One region of the Pseudomonas sp. MPC6 genome, then DNA from elsewhere that is predicted to be linked to it. Evidence: predicted binding sites of a transcription regulator. Region 1 holds the regulator's gene; the other holds the start of a gene.
What was found. The regulator FliA, encoded in region 1, starts transcription of late flagellar genes. The targets are predictions, from matches to a motif close to CTAAAGTTTNNNNNNNNNNNGCCGNTAA.
Positions count from the first base shown of each region.

Region 1 (3,409 bases):
CACCCTGAGAGAGCTGTTTTTGCGGATCTTTTTCTGCCCGCATCGCTTCACGGTCATGTTCGATGCCCGCAAAGCGGTCCACCTGGCTGGCCATCAGCACGAGTTTGAGCAGATTGCTTTCAACTTCGGTGACCAATTGAGTCACACGCTTGATCACTTGACCGGTGAGGTCCTGATAATCCTGGGCGAGCAGGATATCGTTGAGGTTGCTCGACACAATGCGGTTGTCGGCACTGCTGCGTGTCAGGAAACCGTCGACCCGCCGGGCCAGTTCGCGGAACTCTTCAGCCCCGACTTCACGACGCATGAACCGTCCCCAGTCCGTGCTCAGCGCCTGGGCTTCCTGGCTCAGGCTGTTGACCAGCGGCGTGGCGTTCTCTACCAGGTCCATGGTGCGGTTGGCCGCGGCCTCGGTCAGCCTGACCACATAGCCCAGGCGCTCGGTGGCGTCCGTGATCTGGGACACTTCCTCGGCTTGCGGCATGTGCGGGTCAATCTGGAAATTGACGATCGCGTTATGCAACTCGCGGGTGAGCTTGCCCACCTCCTGGTACAGGCCGCGGTCACGGGTCTGGTTGAGCTCATGGATCAGTTGCACCGCGTCGCCGAACTTGCCTTTTTCAAGGCTTGCGACCAGTTCGACCGCGTGTTTTTTCAGGGTCGATTCGAAATCGCCCTGTGAAGATTCTTTTTGCTCCATAGCTCCCCCGTGGCGCCGTTGCTCAACCAATGCGTTCGAAAATCTTCTCGATTTTTTCTTTCAACGCCTGGGCCGTGAAGGGTTTGACCACATAGCCGTTGACACCGGCCTGGGCCGCTTCGATGATCTGCTCGCGCTTGGCTTCAGCGGTCACCATCAGCACCGGCAGGTGCTTGAGCTTTTCATCGGCACGCACGTGGCGCAGCAGATCGATGCCGGTCATGCCAGGCATGTTCCAGTCGGTGACCAGAAAGTCAATGCTGCCGCTGTTGAGCATCGGAATGGCCGTGGTGCCATCATCCGCCTCGACCGTGTTGGTGAACCCAAGGTCACGCAACAGGTTTTTAATGATCCGCCGCATCGTTGAGAAGTCATCAACGATGAGGATTTTCATGTTCTTGTCCAATTCGACCTCCAAGCAGTCTTAAACGCGCCCAGCACCTGGACGCGCCATTTCAATCAATCCGGCGATGCACTCGATGACTGTCTGGAACACAACAGATCGCGACCGGCGCAGTTGAACACCGCACCAGCCACGTTCGCAGTGTCCCCAACACTGCCTTCAGCGCGCTCGCCACTCCCCCAAACGCGCCCGCAAACGGGCCGCGCACTGGCTGTGTAACTGGCTGACCCGGGATTCGCTGACCCCCAGGACCTCGCCGATTTCCTTGAGATTGAGCTCTTCGTCGTAGTACAGCGCCAACACCAGTCGCTCACGCTCAGGCAAATTGGCAATCGCGTCCGCCAGCGCCGCCTGGAAGCGTTCATCTTCCAGGTCGCGCGACGGCTCCGGATGTGCACTCGCGCCGTCCTCGTGCAGCCCTTCGTGTTCGCCGTCCTGCAACAGATCGTCGAAACTGAATAACCGGCTGCCCAGGGTGTCGTTCAAAATCCCGTAATAATCGTCGAGACTCAATTGGAGTTCGGCCGCAACTTCGTGATCTTTAGCGTCGCGACCGGTTTTAGCTTCAATCGAGCGAATCGCGTCGCTGACCATGCGGGTATTGCGGTGGACCGAACGGGGCGCCCAGTCCCCCTTGCGCACCTCATCGAGCATCGCGCCGCGGATTCGGATGCCCGCGTACGTCTCGAAGCTGGCGCCTTTGCTGGCGTCATATTTGGTCGACACTTCCAGCAGGCCGATCATCCCGGCCTGGATCAGGTCTTCGACCTGGACACTGGCCGGCAGACGCGCCAGCAAGTGGTAAGCAATGCGTTTGACCAGTGGCGCGTAACGCTCGATCAGCTCGTACTGCACGTCACGCGCCGACTGCTTGTAAAAGTTGTAGCCACTGGCTGTCATAGCACCGGTCCTGCGGTTTGTTGCACCAGGCGTTCGACGAAAAACTCCAGGTGCCCGCGGGGGTTGGCCGGCAACGGCCAGGTATCGACCTTCTGTGCAATGGCCTTGAAGGCCAGGGAGCACTTGGAACGCGGGAAGGCTTCATACACGGCGCGCTGCTTCTGTACGGCCTTGCGCACGCTTTCGTCGTACGGCACGGCGCCGACGTATTGCAAGGCGACGTCGAGGAAGCGATCCGTGACCTTGGTCAGCTTGGCGAACAGGTTGCGACCTTCCTGCGGGCTCTGGGCCATGTTGGCCAGGACGCGGAAGCGGTTCATCCCGTAATCGCGGTTGAGCAACTTGATCAGGGCGTAGGCGTCGGTGATCGAGGTCGGTTCGTCGCAGACCACCAGCAACACTTCCTGGGCGGCGCGCACGAAACTGACGACCGACTCGCCGATGCCCGCCGCGGTGTCGATCACCAAGACGTCGAGGTTATCGCCGATATCGCTGAAGGCCTGGATCAGGCCGGCATGTTGCGCCGGGCTCAGATGCACCATGCTCTGCGTGCCGGACGCGGCCGGGACGATACGAATGCCGCCGGGGCCTTGCAACAGGACGTCGCGCAGCTCGCAGCGGCCTTCGATCACGTCGGCCAGGGTCCGTTTCGGTGTCAGTCCCAGCAGGACGTCGACGTTCGCCAGCCCCAGATCGGCGTCCAGCAGCATGACTCGCCGGCCGAGCTCCGCTAGAGCCAGGGACAAGTTCACTGACACGTTAGTTTTCCCGACGCCACCTTTGCCGCCGGTCACCGCGATCACCTGTACGGGATGCATGCTGCCCATGTTATTTCTTTACCTTGTCTTGCATAGACGGAGGCCACATTACTGGCTGCGCGTTCACCAACGGAACAATGCATGGCAGACCATCGATGTAGGTACAAAAACTATTCATTAATACCTCAGCCGACCCGCTTGGTCGGGCTGTGATAAATATCAGCGAACATATCAGCCATGGCTTCCTCGCTAGGTTCTTCCTGCATTTGCACGCTTACTGCGCGGCTGACCAACTGATGACGCCGCGGCAGATGCAAATCATCGGGAATCCGCGGGCCATCGGTCAGGTAAGCCACCGGTAAATCATGGCTGATGGCCAGGCTCAACACCTCGCCCAGGCTGGCCGTTTCATCCAGTTTAGTCAGGATGCAGCCGGCGAGCCCGCAGCGCTTGTAACTGTGATAAGCGGCCGTCAGCACCTGTTTCTGGCTGGTGGTGGCCAGGACCAGATAATTTTTTGACTTGATGCCGCGCACGGCCAGGCTTTCGAGCTGCATGCGCAATGCCGGGTCGCTGGCCTGCAGGCCGGCGGTATCGATCAGCACCACACGCTTGCGCAGCAAGGGATCGAGCGCCTGCACCAACGAT
Region 1 is NZ_CP034783.1:5,163,380-5,166,788, forward strand. Features, by position in the region: gene ELQ88_RS25835 (protein phosphatase CheZ) at 1-700, opposite strand, end outside; gene ELQ88_RS25840 (chemotaxis response regulator CheY) at 723-1,094, opposite strand; gene fliA (RNA polymerase sigma factor FliA) at 1,263-2,003, opposite strand; gene fleN (flagellar synthesis regulator FleN) at 2,000-2,830, opposite strand; gene flhF (flagellar biosynthesis protein FlhF) at 2,947-3,409, opposite strand, start outside.

Region 2 (3,409 bases), 390 kb from region 1:
GCCGATTCCTGCGTACGGTGGGCCAGGTTGCGGACCTCATCGGCCACCACGGCAAAACCACGACCGGCCTCACCGGCGCGCGCCGCTTCGATGGCAGCATTAAGCGCCAGCAGGTTGGTTTGCTGGGAAATGCTGGTGATCACTTCCAGAATCTGCCCGATGTTCACGGTTTTGCTGTTCAGCGATTCGATGTTGGTACTTGAGGCGCTGAGCATGCTCGACAGCTGATTCATCGCGGCAATGCTACGCTCCACCACTTGCTGGCCATCTTCGGCCAGGCTGCGGGCATCGCTGGCCTGACTCGACGCTTGCGCGGCGTTGCGCGCGATTTCCTGGGCTGCAGCGCCGAGCTGGTTGATGGCCGCGGCGACGCTGCTGGTGCGGGAAGCCTGTTGGTCGGAGTTGAACATCGACGAGTTCGAGGCCGCCACCACGCGCAACGCCACTTCGTTGACTTGGCCGGTGGCGGAGGACACTTCGCGGATCGAGCCGTGAATACGCTCGACGAAACGGTTGAACGCGGTGCCGAGAACGCCGAATTCGTCGTTGTTCTGGATGGTCAGGCGTTTGGTCAGGTCACCTTCACCGTCGGCGATGTCTGCCATGGCGCGGGTCATGACATGCAGCGGCTGGATCAGGATGCGGATCAGCATGCCCAGCAGGGCAATGATGGTGGCCACGGCGATGACCGTCGCGATGACCGCCGAGGCGCGGAACTCGGTCAGCATCGAGAAGGCTTTGTCCTTGTCCACCGACAGACCGATGTACCAGTTGACCGAGGGCAGGCCCTTGATCGGGGTGAACGTGACGATGCGGGTCTTGCCGTCCACCTGCACTTCACTGAAGTCGCGGCTGATACGCGGGGTATTGTCCGGATACGCTTCATTCAGGGTCTTCATCACCAGGGCTTTGTCCGGGTGCACCAGGATCTTGCCGTCGGAACTGACCAGGAAGGCGTAGCCCATGCCGTCGAAGTCGCGGGCGCTGAGGGTGTCGATCAAGGTTTGCAGGCTGAGGTCGCCGCCGACCACGCCGACGTTTTGCCCGGCTTTTTTCGAGGCGGTGGCGATGGAGATGATGGTCTGGCCAGTGGCCGCATCGATATAAGGTTCGGTCAGGGTCGCTGTGCTGCTGCTTTCGGCGCCTTTGTACCAAGGGCGCACCCGCGGGTCGAAACCGGCGGGCATTCTGGCGTCCGGACGAATGGTGAAGCTGCCGGTGGCGTCGCCCAGGTAAGACGCCATGAAGGTCGACGTCAGGGCTTTCTGCTCAAGCAGGCTGGTGACGGTGGACGGTTCAGGATTGATCGCGATGTTCTGGGCGAGGTTGTCGATCAACAGGATACGACCGGCCAGCCAGGTCTGGATATTGTTGGCGGTGACATCCCCCATCTCATTGAGGTAGCTGTCCAGGTCTTCGCGGATGGCGTTGCGTTGTAAATAGTCGTTGTACAGCGTGAACGAGGCAAAGGCGGCCATGACAATGAGGGCGGCGGCAAGCAGGATTTTATGGCTGAAACGCAGGTTTTTGTTCATGGCTTGGGGTTCCGCTAGGGTCGTGGTGCCAAAGGCGTGCTTTTATAAAGGAACGCGCAATGGGCGGCAGTGAAAACAAGCTGATACTTCCGTACTCTCCTTAGGGAATTACCGATGCTTTTCAGTCTTTTATATCGGCCGTGAAGGATCAAAGCTTAATCATGGGGTGACAAAATGCCTGATTCACTGCAACTCGTTATCGGTGCCGACCTCGCGGGACAGCCGATTGCCCAGGCCATGCGTCTGACAAACCGTCATGGCCTGGTGGCGGGCGCCACCGGCACCGGCAAGACCGTCACCTTGCAACGCCTGGCCGAAGCGTTCAGTGACGCCGGCGTGGCGGTGTTTGCGGCGGATATCAAAGGCGACCTGTGCGGCCTGGGCGCAGCCGGTGAGCCCCAAGGCAAGGTCGCCGAGCGCATTGCGGGGATGCCTTGGCTGAACCACAAACCCCAGGCGTATCCGGTCACCCTGTGGGACATTCACGGTCAGTCCGGGCATCCCTTGCGCACCACCCTGAGTGAAATGGGGCCGCTGCTGCTGGGCAGTCTGCTGGAATTGACCGACAGCCAGCAGTCGGCGCTGTATGCCGCCTTCAAGGTGGCGGACCGCGAAGGGCTGTTGCTGCTGGACCTGAAGGATCTGAAGGCGCTGCTCAATCACCTGCGTGATCATCCTGAATTGCTGGGCGACGACGCCGCGCTGATGACCACGGGTTCCAGCCAGGCCCTGTTGCGGCGTCTGGCGACCCTGGAGCAACAGGGTGCAGAAGCGCTGTTTGGCGAGCCGGGGCTGCAACTCGAAGATATTCTGCAACCGGGCGCCGATGGTCGCGGGCGTATTCACCTGCTCGATGCCAGTCGCCTGGTCCACGAAGCCCCCAAGGTCTATGCAACGTTCCTGTTGTGGCTGTTGGCCGAACTGTTCGAGCAACTGCCGGAACGCGGTGATGCGGACAAACCCCTGCTGGCGCTGTTTTTCGATGAGGCGCATTTGTTGTTCGCCGATACGCCCAAGGCCTTGCAGGACCGATTGGAGCAGGTCGTGCGGCTGATTCGTTCGAAAGGTGTGGGCGTGTATTTCGTCACCCAATCGCCGGGCGACCTGCCGGATGACGTACTGGCCCAGTTGGGGTTGCGGATCCAGCATGGATTGCGCGCGTTCACCGCCAAGGAGCAGAAATCCCTGCGCGCCGTGGCGGAGGGCTTTCGGCCGAACCCGGCGTTCGATACCTTGTCGGTGCTGACCGAACTCGGGATCGGCGAGGCTTTGGTCGGCACTTTGCAGGATAAAGGCACGCCCGGGATGGTCCAGCGGGTGCTGGTGGCTCCGCCGCAGTCGCGGATCGGGCCATTGACCGAGACGGAGCGCACGGTGCTGATTGCCGGATCCGCATTCAAGGGGCGTTACGACAAGCCGATCGACCGCGAGTCGGCGTATGAAGTGCTGTTGGGGCGTAAAGGACTGGCCCCGGAACCGGACGCCGCTCCAGGTAAACCGGCAGCCGAAGAGCCCAGTTTCACCGACAAGGCCGGTGAATTCCTCGGCACGGCGGCAGGGCAGGCGCTGAAATCGGCGATGCGCCAGGCGGCCAATCAGTTGGGCCGACAATTGGTACGCGGGCTGATGGGTTCATTGCTCGGCGGCAGCAAACGCCGGTAGGAGGCAGTTTTAAACCTTGGGCTTGGCGTGCGCCGCAAGGCGCTCCAGCGCCGCCCGCAGATTCGGATCAGTGATCCCCTCGGCCGTGGCCTGGATGGTCGCGCCCGCATCGGTCGACAATCTGATGGTATGACCGGCCGCGCCTTGCTGGACCGTGGGTGGCTGCACCTTGAACAGAATCCGCGTCAGGCTGGCGAACTCATCGAACAGCT
Region 2 is NZ_CP034783.1:5,556,835-5,560,243, reverse strand. Features, by position in the region: gene ELQ88_RS27835 (methyl-accepting chemotaxis protein) at 1-1,535, opposite strand, end outside; gene ELQ88_RS27830 (helicase HerA-like domain-containing protein) at 1,710-3,197, shown strand; gene ELQ88_RS27825 (DciA family protein) at 3,207-3,409, opposite strand, start outside.
Region 2: the regulator FliA is predicted to act here: its motif matches at 1,667-1,694, upstream of ELQ88_RS27835 (methyl-accepting chemotaxis protein).